2 linked regions of the Thiosocius teredinicola genome follow. The protein of the gene in region 1 binds, or shares a complex with, the protein of each later gene. Links are inferred from orthologs where the notes say so. Each region holds a gene or a part of one and is shown in the gene's direction. Other genes may lie near its edges.

The links. Proteins that work in one complex are often made in the same cells at the same time.
Region 2: the proteins of dnaX (region 1) and B1781_RS10625 are in contact, whole or in part, in a cryo-EM structure (PDB 8GIZ), measured with the Escherichia coli proteins. The link is inferred for Thiosocius teredinicola from one-to-one orthologs.

What each region holds. Positions count from the first base shown.
Region 1 is NZ_CP019936.1:1,602,781-1,610,403, forward strand. Bases 4,752-7,623 are described here. They hold dnaX (DNA polymerase III subunit gamma/tau), read left to right. Parts: upstream 4,752-5,286; coding sequence 5,287-6,960; downstream 6,961-7,623. Other genes in these bases: B1781_RS07835 (hypothetical protein), read right to left, coding at 4,752-4,910; B1781_RS07850 (YbaB/EbfC family nucleoid-associated protein), read left to right, coding at 6,979-7,305; recR (recombination mediator RecR), read left to right, coding at 7,325-7,623. Also shown: B1781_RS07810 (NADH-quinone oxidoreductase subunit B family protein), read right to left, coding at 1-388; B1781_RS07815 (FAD/NAD(P)-binding protein), read right to left, coding at 388-1,209; B1781_RS07820 (4Fe-4S dicluster domain-containing protein), read right to left, coding at 1,206-2,321; B1781_RS07825 (hypothetical protein), read left to right, coding at 2,576-3,091; B1781_RS07830 (glutathionylspermidine synthase family protein), read right to left, coding at 3,102-4,283; more of B1781_RS07835, read right to left, coding at 4,290-4,751. UniProt on the Escherichia coli protein: Part of the beta sliding clamp loading complex, which hydrolyzes ATP to load the beta clamp onto primed DNA to form the DNA replication pre-initiation complex.
Region 2 is NZ_CP019936.1:2,203,839-2,209,213, forward strand. The notes cover bases 2,376-5,375. They hold B1781_RS10625 (DNA polymerase III subunit delta'), read left to right. Parts: upstream 2,376-3,377; coding sequence 3,378-4,373; downstream 4,374-5,375. Other genes in these bases: mltG (endolytic transglycosylase MltG), read left to right, coding at 2,376-2,746; tmk (dTMP kinase), read left to right, coding at 2,743-3,381; B1781_RS10630 (PilZ domain-containing protein), read left to right, coding at 4,375-4,734; B1781_RS10635 (TatD family hydrolase), read left to right, coding at 4,744-5,375. Also shown: fabF (beta-ketoacyl-ACP synthase II), read left to right, coding at 1-886; pabC (aminodeoxychorismate lyase), read left to right, coding at 921-1,739; more of mltG, read left to right, coding at 1,751-2,375. UniProt on the Escherichia coli protein: Part of the beta sliding clamp loading complex, which hydrolyzes ATP to load the beta clamp onto primed DNA to form the DNA replication pre-initiation complex.

The sequences.
Region 1 (7,623 bases):
TGATGTGCTCGCTGGCGGGTTCTGCACGATCGAGCGTGGTGATGTATTCCGGCTGTGCGTAGACTGCCTGCTTCCATGCTTCGTGACTGCCGTCGAGATTGCGCAGTGCCTGCAGACCGCCGGCGGTGGAGCAGGCGCCGATGGAGACGACATAGCGACTGTGTTCGCGCACCTTGCGGATGCGCTCGATCTCGTCGGGCGTCGACACGCTGCCCTCGACGAAGGCGATATCGACATCGGCGTCTTCTTCGCTCATGCCGGCCTCGAGAAAGTGACGTATGTCGACCAGGCCGGCGAGCTTGAGCAAGTCTTCACCGGCATTCAGGAACGCCAGTTGGCAGCCGTCGCACGATGAAAACTTGTGTACCGCGATGCGTGGTAGTGCCATCAGTACCCCCTTACGCCGAGCAGTTCGCGCACCTGCGGCCAGACGAACACTGGGCCGTCGCGGCACACGAACTGGCTGCCGATCTGGCAGTGGCCACAATGACCGATCCCGCACTGCATATTGCGCTCCATGCTGAGATAGATCGCATCAGCCGGGATGCCGCGGGTGTGCAGCAGGTCGGCCGAGGCGTGCATCATGATCTCGGGGCCGCACAACATGGCGATGGTTTTGCGGGGCTCCAGCGTGAGTTTGTCGAACAAGGCAGTGACCAGGCCGACATGCCCACGCCAATCGGGAGAGCCGATATCGGCCGCCAGCAGCACACGGACGTCGGGCATGGCCTCCCAGCGGTCGTACTGTTCACGCCAGATAAGATCATCGGTGTGTTTGACGCCCTGCAGGATGCTCAGGTGCCCGTAGCGTTCGCGATGTTCGAGTATGTGGTGAATGATCGAGACCGACGGTGCACAGCCGAGTCCGCCGGTCACGATCACCACGTCGCGCCCTTCGGCTGCACGCATCGGCCAGCCGTGGCCATAGGGGCCGCGCAGACCGATGCGGTCGCCTTTGCGCAGCGCGGCCAGGCCGTTGGTCACACGGCCGAGGGCACGGATAGTGTGTGTCAGCACGCGCTCTTTGTCGGCCTCGGCGACGATCGAGATCGGTACCTCGCCGACACCGTAGAGATACAGCATGTTGAACTGTCCGGGTTCGAAGCTGTATGGCGCATCGTCGGTCAGTTTGAGTTGCAGTGTGAAGGTGTTCGGCGATTCTTCGATACGCTCGACGACCTCGGCCTCGCGTGGCAGGTAGGCGTTCATTGCGGCGACTCCCCGGCGGCGCTGTTGCACAGCACGTTGGCCTCTTCGGTCAGATCGATGCCGACCGGGCACCAGGTGATGCAGCGACCACAGCCGACACAACCGCTGCGACCGTACTGTTCGTGCCAACTGCCGAGTTTGTGCGTCAACCATTGGCGATAACGGTGACCGGTTTCGGGGCGCACCATAAAGCCGTGCAAATAGCTGTGGCCTTCGGTAAAGCACGAGTCCCACTCGCGCAGGTGTTCGGTGACTTCGCCGCCGAGTGCCGGTGCATCGATTTGCGCGTTGCAGAAACAGGTCGGGCAGACGCTCGTGCAGTTGCCGCACGACAGGCAGCGTGCTGCAACCTGATCCCAACGTGGATGGTGCAGGCGCTCGAACAGGGGTTTTTGCAGATTGCCCGAGGGCAGTTGCCGGTGTTGACGTTTGGCCGCTTCAGCGACGGCCTGCGCGCCTTGGTGTTGCAGGTCGCTGCTTGCCGCCGCGAGCGGCAATCGCGCCGCGATGGCTTTGCCACGCTCGCTGCCGACTTCGACCAGGTAACCGTCTTCGAGCTCGTTCAGCGCCAGGTCGAATCCATCGGCGGCGGCCGGACCGTCACCGGTGGAGGCACAAAAACAGGTATCGGCAGGGTAGGCGCAGTGCACTGCGACGATGAACAGTCCAGCGCGGCGCGCAGCGTAGTTGCTGTCTTTCACGCCGTCGAGAAAGTGTTTGTCGTGCAGCTTCAATGCCGCGATGTCGCAGGCGCGCACGCCGATGAAGGCGAGCGGCTGATCTTCGATCTGCTCACTGCTGAACGTGAGTTTTCCCGCGGCGTCCCGTTGCGCGCGCCACAGTGTTTCACGCGGTTTGAACAGGTAGGGCTTGAGCGCCTGTGCCCCCGTCGCCCAGGCGAAGGCGCGCGGCGAATCGACCTGCGTTAATCGATAGTTGCCTGGGGCCTGGTCGTCGGTCCAGCCGAACGGCAAGGTCGCACTGTCGGCTAGGTCGCGGTACTGAATGGTGTCGTCGTGCACACAGGGGCCGATCACGCGGAAGCCGTCTGACTTCAGCTGCTCGATCAGCGTCTGCAACGCATCGCGTGGGAGGAACAGAGAATCGTTCATCGTCTTCGGCATGACTGGGGCATGACTGGCTTCTCCGCTTAGTCAGGTTAGCTCAGTCTGCCGGGAACGAGAGCTAAAGTTGTCGATTGTTTGATGTGCATTGGATTTGTCGTCGATTAAGACCGATAGCTATGCCTCTTGGGTCAATGCCTTACGCGACTCATACGTGTCGTTGATATCCTGATGATTGATGAAATTTTTGATTTGCCGAGGCCGTGCCACAATGCGGTGCATGGTCAACGGAGTTCATGCACATGGATACACCCGACTTCATCGCGTTGCTGGATGCGAGCGGTAGCGAGCTGTTGGCTCAGGCGGATCCACAGCTGGCGCTACGCCTGGTCGACGACGAGCGTCTTGTATGGGGCAACCGCGATGCCGACGACGTGATCGTCGAGCGCCTGCCTGAAGGGGATAAGGCCGATGTGTTGCAGTGGTTGAAGGATCAGGCAGAAGACCTGGTCGCGACCTACTATCGCGCGCATCCGCTGTCGCGCAATGGCTTCAACCGACAGGTCGAGGCGTTGTTCGGCTTGTTCGGCGCTGAGGCATTTGCTGCACCGTCCGGGGCGCTGCCGCCATTCAGCCTGTTCGTTGACGGCGGCACGGTGGTTGCCGAGCCGGCGACCAGTGCCCGCCACCGTTATGGGGCATTTCTTGAAATGAACCGACAGCACGGCGACGTCGCGCCACAGGTGCTTAACTGGTTACGCTCAGGCGAGGCCTACAATCAATACCTCGGCATGAACGTCTGCCGCTACAACTGCTGAGCCGAGCGCATCACCCTTCGATGATGTGACCGACGAACTTGCTGGTGTCGTTGAGTACGTCGCCGCCACGACGAAAGCCCAGTCCGCACGCCTCCCAGGCATAGAACACGCCTGCCTGGTAATTCTGTCCGGCAGGATCCTGCGCAAACTCGGCGCGTTCTTGGTAGATCGCCTTGTGGTGCGCATACGGTCCATCGGTCTCGGCGATCAGCTTGCCGTGCGCGTCGATCAGTTGCAGGTTGGCGCCTTCTCGGCCGAACAGTTTTTTGCAGACCTGTGGTGTGCCCGACAGCGGTTCGAAATCGGTGCGTAATAGATAGGGTGAATCCGGAAAGGCGTCGAACATCAGCTTGAGTATGCCTTTGCTCTGAAACAGCAGGGTGTAGGCCGGGTTCAGGATGCGTGTACGGCCATGTCTGCTGACCTTGTCCAGCAGTCGGGTGAGTTCCAGTTCCTCGGCGGCGATGTCTTCCCAAGGGAACAGTTTGAACCAGTAGTCGGCCAGCTGCTGGTCCTTGTTGAATACGCCGTCTTCGGCATTGAAGCCGGCTTCGTGCATGTAGCAGAAGTCGGTATAGAAACCCGCGTCGTGCGCGACCTGCTGCAGGTAACGCACGGTACGTTCATCTTCAGGCATGCCGCCGACGCTGGAGAACAGGATCTTTTGGCCGGCGTAGCGCTCGGCGAACTCATCAGGCGGGTGATCGCCGGTGATCAGGCGGCGGAAGTTTTCCTTGAGCATCTCGTGCAGATTGTTGAACTGCCGTGTCGCGTCCATGTCGTTGGCTTTGAGCATGGCCCATTGCACGATGGATGTTTCGAACAGGCTGGTCGGTGTGTCTGCGTTGAACTCGATCAGCTTGATCGGCAAGCCATCGAGGCCGCCGGCGAAATCGAACCGCCCATAGAGATGACGATCGTCGCGCTCCCAACTCTCTTCAATCTGACGCACCAGGTTCGACGGGATGCCCAGCTCGAGATAGCGCTGTTCGTCGATCACATGCTGCGCGGTTTCGACGAACATATCGTACAGGGTGTTGGCCGCATCGTAGTAGGCCTCGGCTTCGGCCTCGCTGACCTGCAGCAGCGTACTGTCGACGTAGGGGCTGCCATCGCGGTCGGTGTGCCATACCAGGCCGATATCTTCCATCACCGCCTTGCTCAGCGGTTCGATCGGCAGCATCTTCACCATCGCGGGTCAGCCGCCGAATGAGCCAAAGCCGGAATTGGTGGAACGGCCGCTGCTGCCGCCGAAGAAACCGCTGCGCGGCTTGGAGCTGGCTGTCTGCTGGCGGTTGGCCGGTTGCGAAATGCTTGCGGTCGGTCGGCCGCCGCCGTAACTCTGTTGGGTGCGCTGAAAGTTGCTGTTCGAAGCCAGGCGGTTGGCCAGCATGCCGCCGATCAATGACCCGGCTGCCGCGGCGAGCAGTGTCTCGCCAAGTGACAGGCCGCCCGAATGCATCGCCGGGTCCTGGGTGAGTCGTGATGTGCCTTGTTCGACGCGTGCAGCCTCTTCGGCAGCGATCCGTTTGAGCTCGTCTTCCGACAGGAAGCGTTCGGTACCATCGGGTTGGCGCAGGATGGCGCGTGTCGGGCCGGTGGTCGGGTGCTTTTCGAGCAGTTTATAGGTGTCGGGGTTCGCGCCGGTCTGTTCGATCACGAGGAAGAAGGTCTGCTCGACCCCGCCGCTCGCGCCGTCGAAGCCGCTGGCTGCCGGCGGTGTTGGCCCTTGATCGGTGCAGCCGTGCAGGCTGGCGACCACGGTCAGGCCGAGGCTGCCGGCGATCGAATAGGAGAGGGCTTTCTTGATGTGGCGCATGCGTGATCGTCCTGTACTGCATCGAGAGTTTCGGCGCGACAGTTTACGGGATTGTGTATTGAGCGTCCCACGGCATGCCTGGGGAAATGCCGACCGCGCACTGCATCGACGGCATTGCACGATGTGCTTACGTCGACGGCTCGATTCGGGCATAATTCGCGGTTCAGTGGCGGACCCGTTGGTCTCCCGCGACAATAGATTGTGAACCCGGTCAGGCCCGGAAGGGAGCAGCCGCAGCAGTTGATTTGTGCGCCGGGAATCGCTGGCGGGGCCGCCGCCCTTCATTTCCCCCTCGTCTGTCGCCGGATTCCTGTCGTCGCCTGTTGCCTTGGGTTAGACTTGGCCGAGCCTTCAGTCGGATCTCGTTATCGCCCGGATGTCTTACCAGGTACTCGCCAGAAAATGGCGCCCACGCAGTTTCGCCGAGATGGTCGGTCAGGAACATGTGGTGCGCGCCTTGAGCAACGCGCTCGACAACGACCGCCTCCATCATGCCTATCTGTTCACCGGCACCCGCGGGGTCGGTAAGACAACGCTGGCGCGCATTCTGTCGAAATCGCTGAACTGCGAGACCGGCGTGAGCGCGACACCGTGCGGCGAGTGCAGTGTGTGCCGCGAAGTAGACGAGGGGCGTTTTGTCGATCTGCTCGAAGTGGATGCCGCGTCGAAGACCGGCGTGGATGACACCCGCGAGCTGCTCGAGAACGTGCCGTATGCGCCGGTTCGCGGACGCTACAAGGTGTACCTGATCGACGAGGTGCACATGTTCTCCGGACACAGCTTCAATGCCTTGCTGAAGACGCTCGAAGAACCGCCGCCGCATGTGAAGTTTTTGCTGGCAACGACCGACCCGCAGAAGGTGCCGGTTACGGTGCTTTCGCGTTGCCTGCAGTTCAATCTCAAGCGTCTGCCCGTCGAACAGATCGAAGGACAGTTCAAGCATATCCTCGACGCCGAAAAGGTCGATTACGAGGCGCCGGCCTTGGCGGTGCTGGCGCGCGCGGCCGACGGCAGTATGCGCGACGGACTGAGCCTGCTCGACCAGGCGATCGCGTTCGGTGGCGGCGCGGTGAAGGGCGACGAAGTGCGCGCGATGCTCGGCGTGGTCGCGACCGAGCGTCTGCCCGGCATGGTCGATGCCGTCTACCGCGGCGATGCGCAGGGCGTGATGGCCGAGGTCGAGGCGGTAGCCGAACACGCGCCCGATTTCAGCGGGTTGCTGCGCGAGCTGCTGACCGTGTTGCACCGTATCGCCGTGCTGCAGCAGGTGCCGTCGGCCGCACAGGCCGGGTGGGGCGATACCGAGCGCTTGCGGACCCTGGCCAAGTCGATCCCGCCGGAAGACATACAGTTGTATTACCAGATCGCGCTGGTCGGACAACGCGATCTCCCGCTGGCGCCGGATGCGCGCAGCGGTTTCGAGATGGTTCTGCTGCGCATGCTGGCGTTCCGGCCGGACGCTGCCGGAGTTGGTGCGGATGGCGCAGCGGGTGCGCGGGCGCAGCCTGCGAATTCACCGACGCGACAGCCGCGAGCTGCACCGCCCGCGTCTGCCCCGGCCGCTGCGACGGCTTCGGTCGCACCGGGCGTCACCGAACAGCCGTCTGAACAGGCGATGGAAAAGCCATCGCAAGCGGCGCCGCGCGCGAAGGTCTCGCTGGATGCCGGCGACATGGCCGACTGGCACGGCTTCGTGCTCAAACTGGGCCTGAAAGGCATGGCCGCGCAGCTCGCCAACAACTGTGCGTTCGACCGCCTGGACGGCAAGCAGCTCTGCCTGCGGGTGGACAACGCGGGTGCCGGAATGATCGGCAGTCTCGCCGAACGCAGGCTGCAGGAGGCTGTCGAATCAGCCGTCGGCCAGCCGATCGTGCTGCAGCTCGAGGTGGGGGATCTGCCTGCGGAAACCCCCGCCCAGCGTGACGCGCGTGAGAAAGTCGCGCGCCAGAAAGCCACCGAGGCCGACATCTCCGCCGACCCCTTGGTGTTGGGCATGCAGGATACATTTGACGCCGAAGTCGTGCCGGATTCGGTTCGGCAGCTGGATTAACGCAACGCGAGAGGTTTTGTGATGAAAGGACCTATGGGTAACCTGATGCGCCAGGCGCAGAAGATGCAGGCCGACCTGCAGAAGGCGCAGGAAGAACTGGCGAATGCCGAAGTCACCGGCGAAGCGGGTGGTGGCATGGTCAAGGTGACCATGAACGGTCGCCACGAAGTGCGTCGCGTGCAGATCGACGACAGCCTGATGGGAGACGACAAGGAGATGCTCGAAGATCTCGTTGCCGCGGCCTGCAACGATGCGACGCACCGCATCGAGGAGCACACCAAAGAACGTATGTCGGGAGTGACTTCGGGGCTGAATCTGCCGCCGGGTATGAAGTTGCCTTTCTAAGTACTTGACTTAAAAAGATATGGCAGATAAATCGCTGCTTGATGCGCTGATCGAAAGTTTACGTTGTTTACCAGGAATCGGCCCTAAGTCCGCGCAGCGTATGGCTTTTCATATCTTGCAGCGTGACCGTGCCGGGGGTGCGAAGCTGGCCGCGATCCTCGGCGAGGCGGTGCAGTCGATCGGTCACTGCCGAACCTGCAGAACACTGACCGAAGACGAAGAATGCAGTCTGTGCCGCAACCCGGATCGCGACGACAAGCTGCTGTGCGTGGTCGAGAATCCGTCTGATGTTGTTGCGCTCGAACAGGCGACTGGGTT
Region 2 (5,375 bases), 600 kb from region 1 along the record:
CGCCTACCTCAAGGGTGGACCGCGCAAGATCTCGCCGTTCTTCGTGCCGTCGAACATCATCAACATGGTCGCCGGCAACCTGTCGATCATGTATGGCCTGAAAGGCCCGAACTACTCGATCGTGTCTGCCTGTAGCACGGGCGCGCACAACATCGGCGATGCCATGCGTATGATCCAGTACGGCACGGTCGACATGATGGTGGCCGGTGGCGCCGAGATGGCGACTTCACCGACCGGGTTGGGTGGCTTCGCCGCGGCGCGTGCGCTGTCGACACGCAACGACGATCCACAGGCGGCAAGTCGCCCGTGGGACAAGGATCGTGACGGCTTCGTGTTGAGTGACGGCGCCGGTGTGCTGATGCTCGAGGAACTAGAACATGCCAAGGCCCGCGGCGCACGCATCTATGCCGAGTTGGCCGGATCGGCAATGAACTCTGATGCCTTCCACATGACCTCACCGTCGCCGGGTGGCGAAGGTGCAGCTGATTGCATGCGGCTGGCGCTTGAAGATGCCGGTTTGAACATGGACCAGGTCGACTACATCAACGCCCACGGCACCTCGACCCCGGCCGGCGACGTCGCCGAAACCATGGCGGTCAAACTGGCGTTCGGTGATCATGCCAAGACGCTGGCCGTCAGCTCGACCAAGTCGATGACCGGTCATATGCTGGGTGCTGCTGGTGGTGCAGAGGCGCTGTTCACGGTGCTCGCACTGCGTGATCAGGTGATGCCGCCGACGATCAACCTCGACAATCCCGATGAACAGTGTGATCTGGACTACGTGCCGCATACGGCACGCGAAGCGAAGATCGATGTCGCGATCTCGAACTCGTTCGGTTTCGGCGGTACCAATGGCACTCTGGTGTTCCGCAAGTTCAGCGACTGACCGTACATCCCGGTGCTGACGGGATCGGTGTTCGATGGTTGATGCGGTTCTTGTAGACGGTCAACCGCTTGATGCCGAGTGGCTCAGCGAACGTGCCTTTCAGTTTGGCGATGGTCTGTTCGAGACCATCGCTGTCGTCGACGGTAGTCCCTGCCTGTGGGACGCACATATGCAGCGTTTGCTGCTCGGTTGCGACCGTCTGAATCTTCCTCGCCCCGAAATTGACGCCCTGCTCAACGATGCCCAGCAACTCGCTGCCGGGCAACAGCGCGCGGTATTGAAAGTCTACTGGACAGCCGGGCATTCGCAGCGCGGTTACGCGCGGCCGCATCCGCTTGTGCCGCAGCGTATTGTCAGCCTCTCAACATGGCCTTATGCCCAAGCACCGGGAGACTGGGCGGTTCGGGTTTGTGATCATCGGCTAAGTGAGAACCCGGTGCTTGCCGGGATCAAGCACCTGAACCGTCTCGATCAGGTCATCGCGAGAAATGAGAGCGACGACCCGCTGTTCCAAGAGGGATTGATGCTCGGGCAGGATGGGCGCGTGGTTTGTGGCACCATGTCCAATCTGTTTCTGCACACCGACGGACGTTTGGTGACGCCGGAGATCGGCGGTGCGGGCATCGACGGCGTGGTGCGGCAGTTGGTTCTCGCGACGGCGAAACGTCTGCGTGTCGACATCCGGATCGGATCGGTGACCATGGCCGATGTTGAGCGGGCCGACGCGGTGTACTTCACCAATTCGTTGATCGGTGCGGTTCGTGCTGCGCGAGTCGGTGATTGGGTCTATCCGTCGACGGTCGAAACGCATGCTGTATTCAGCGAAGTCCGGCGCAGCTGCCATGCGTCGTAGGAGAGTTGGGTTTGAGTAGATTGTTGGGACTGCTGGTTCTGGTCGTCAGTATCGGCGGGGGCTGGGCATGGATGGAATACGACAGCTTCCGTTCGACACCATTGGCGATTGCGGACGGCAGCGTGATCTACGAGGTGCGCCGCGGTGCATCGCTGGCCACGATCGCCAAGGACCTCGAAGAGGCGGGATATATCCAGAACGGCATGTACCTGCAGTGGTACGGGCGCTATACCGGACAGGCGAAGCGGATCCGCGCCGGCGAATACCGCCTGACCGGCGACCTGGTGCCGGATACCCTGTTGGCGCTGTTCGTTTCAGGCTCGGCGGTCGACTATACGCTGACATTGCTCGAGGGTTGGAACATCCGCCAGGTACGTGCCGCGGTGGCCGGTCACGAAGCCCTCAAACATACCCTTGATGGGGTCGATGATGCGGCCCTGATGGAAAAGCTCGGGCTGCCGGGTGAGCATCCCGAAGGCCGGTTCTTTCCAGACACCTATCACTTCAACCGCGGAATGACCGACTTGGAGTTCCTGCAACGTGCCCAGCGCAAGATGGATCAGGAACTCGAGGCGGCTTGGGCCGAACGGGCCGAGGGCATCCCACTGCAGAAACCGTATGACGCGTTAATTCTGGCCTCGATCGTCGAGAAGGAAACCGGCCAGGCCGGTGAGCGAGCGCAGATCGCCGGGGTATTCACGCGACGGCTGCACAAGGGGATGCTGTTGCAGACGGATCCGACCGTGATCTATGGCATTGGCGAGAGTTTCGATGGCAATCTGCGTCGCCGCGATCTGAAGCAGGATACGCCGTACAACACCTATGTGCGTGCCGGTTTGCCGCCGACGCCGATCTGCATGCCGGGCCGCGGTGCACTGCGAGCAGCGGTCAATCCCGCCGATGGCAAAGACTTGTATTTCGTCTCCAAGGGCGACGGCAGCCATGTGTTCTCGGCGACGCTGCGGGCGCACAACGCGGCGGTCCGCAGATACCAGTTGAAACGATGAGTGACGATGCCGTGTTCATCACCGTCGAGGGCGTCGAGGGCGCCGGCAAGACGACCTGTCTCGGACTGATCGAGCAGAAGATCCGTGACAGGGGCCGTGATCTGCTGGTAACGCGAGAGCCGGGCGGAACGCCGCTCGGTGAAGACCTGCGTACGTTGTTGCTGGGTCACCGCCACGACGGGATGGCCGACGATACCGAATTGCTGCTGATGTTCGCGGCGCGCGCGGAACATCTGCATGCCAAGATCGAGCCGGCGCTGACGTCGGGTAGCTGGGTGCTGTGCGATCGATTCACGGATGCGACCTATGCCTACCAGGGGTATGGGCGCGGTATCGATCTGCAGCGAATCGCGGCGCTGGAAAACTGGGTGCAGGGCGAGCGGCGGCCGGACCTGACGATCCTGATGGACCTGCCGGTTGAGGTGGGGCTGGAAAGGGCGGGCAAACGCTCGGCGCCGGATCGGTTCGAGAGCCAGGCATTGGCTTTTTTTGAACGCGTCCGGCAAGGCTACCTGGCGATGGCGGCAGACCAGCCGCAGCGTTTCCGGGTTATCGACGCCGCGAAACCGTTGGCGGACGTGACCGCTCAGATCGCGTCGGTTATCGACGCGTTCTTCGCAGATTCGGCCTCATGACGAGTGCGCAAGTCTTTCCCTGGCACGATGTCCAATGGCAGCAGCTGGCAGCGGCTCGCCGCAACGGGCGCCTGCCGCACGCCATTTTGCTGTCCGGTGCCGCCGGGCTGGGCAAAGCGGCATTCGCCAGGCGTCTGAGCAATGCCCTGGTATGTACGCATCCTGATGACGCCGGCGACGCCTGTGGACGGTGTTCGGCGTGTCGCCAGGCGAGCGCGAGCAGTCATCCCGATCAGCACCTGATTGCCCCGGAAGAGGCGGGCAAAATGATCAAGATTGGTGCGATCCGCGAATTGTCTTCGAAGAGCGTTTTGGCGGCCCAGGACGGCGGCTATCGGGTGTTCACGATCGATCCGGCCGAGGCGATGAACCGCGCCGCGGCCAATGCGCTGCTAAAAACGCTGGAAGAGCCGGTGTCGCGCTCGCTGCTGATCCTGGTCAGCTCGTCGCCGCACCGCCTGCCGGCGACGATCCGCAGTCGTTGCCAGACCCTGGCGTTTCGTACCCCGGATGCCGCCATGGCGACGGCGTGGCTTGGTGAGCGGCTCGATGCCGGCGCGGTCGATGGCTTGCTCGCCATCAGCGGCGGTGCGCCCGTCCGGGCCCTGCAGGCCGCCGAAGAAGACTGGCTGGGGCAGGGCGAGCAGCTGTGCGGCGAACTCGCGGCACTGCGGGCGCGCAAAAGCCATCCCCTGCAAATCGTTGAAGATTGGCAAAAACGGCCGCTAACCCTGTTGATCGATAGTCTTAAGCGTTGTATCAGCGATCTGATTCGCCTGGGCATGGGGTCGGAAGGCATCCGTTTGTTCCATCCGACACTGCACCGTCAACTGCATAGCCTTTGTCAGGGCATCGACTTAGGATTATTGTTCGGGTTTAACGACGACCTGCTGGCGCTCGAACGCGCCGCGTCGAACAATTTGAATGAGCAGATGCAGCTGGAACACTTGGTAAACCGCTGGCTGCAGATAACGCGTCCTGGAGGCCAATGACATGTCGGTGCCGAATCTACCGCGCGCACGTCAGGGAATATTGTCACTGACGATCAAAGATAAGAATGCGCTGTATGCGGCTTACATGCAGTTCGTCAAGAACGGCGGATTGTTCATCCCGACCACCAAGAAGTACAACATTGGTGACGAGGTGTTCATGCTGCTGAGCCTGATGGAAGAGGCCGAGCGCCTGCCGGTGGCAGGCCGGATTATCTGGATCACCCCGGTGGGTGCAGAAGGCAACCGTGCGGCCGGCATCGGTGTGCAGTTCAGTGACCAGGACGGCGGCATGGCCCGCAACAAGATCGAAGGTTATCTCGCAGGTGCGTTACAATCGGATAAGCCCACGCACACGATGTAACGCCTTGCAATGCTGGTTGACTCACACTGCCACCTCGACCGGGTGGATCTTGCGCCGTATGACGGCGATTTCTCCAAACTGATTCAATGCACCCGCGACGCGGGTGTTTCGCATATGTTGTGCGTATCGATCGATCTCGAGTCGTATCCGGCGATGCTGTCGCTGGTCGAGAAATACGACGATGTCTCGGTCTCGGTCGGCGTTCACCCGAACGATTTTGACCGGCGCGAACCGGATGTCGACGAACTGGTCGCATTGGCCAGGCATCCGAAGAACGTCGCGATCGGCGAGACCGGTCTCGACTATTTCCGTACCGAAGGTGATCTGGACTGGCAGCGCGAGCGCTTCCGCACGCACATTCGCGCGGCGCGTGAGGCACGCAAGCCGCTGATCATCCACACCCGCGACGCGCGCGAGGATACGATTGCGATCCTGCGCGAGGAGCAGGCCCAGGACGTCGGCGGCGTCATGCACTGTTTCACCGAGACCTGGGAAATGGCAAAGGCCGCGCTGGATCTGAACTTCTATATCTCTTTTTCCGGCATTGTAACCTTCAAGAATGCCGAGGAACTGCGAGAAGTTGCAGCCCAGGTGCCGCTGGACCGCCTGTTGATCGAGACCGATTCGCCTTATCTTGCGCC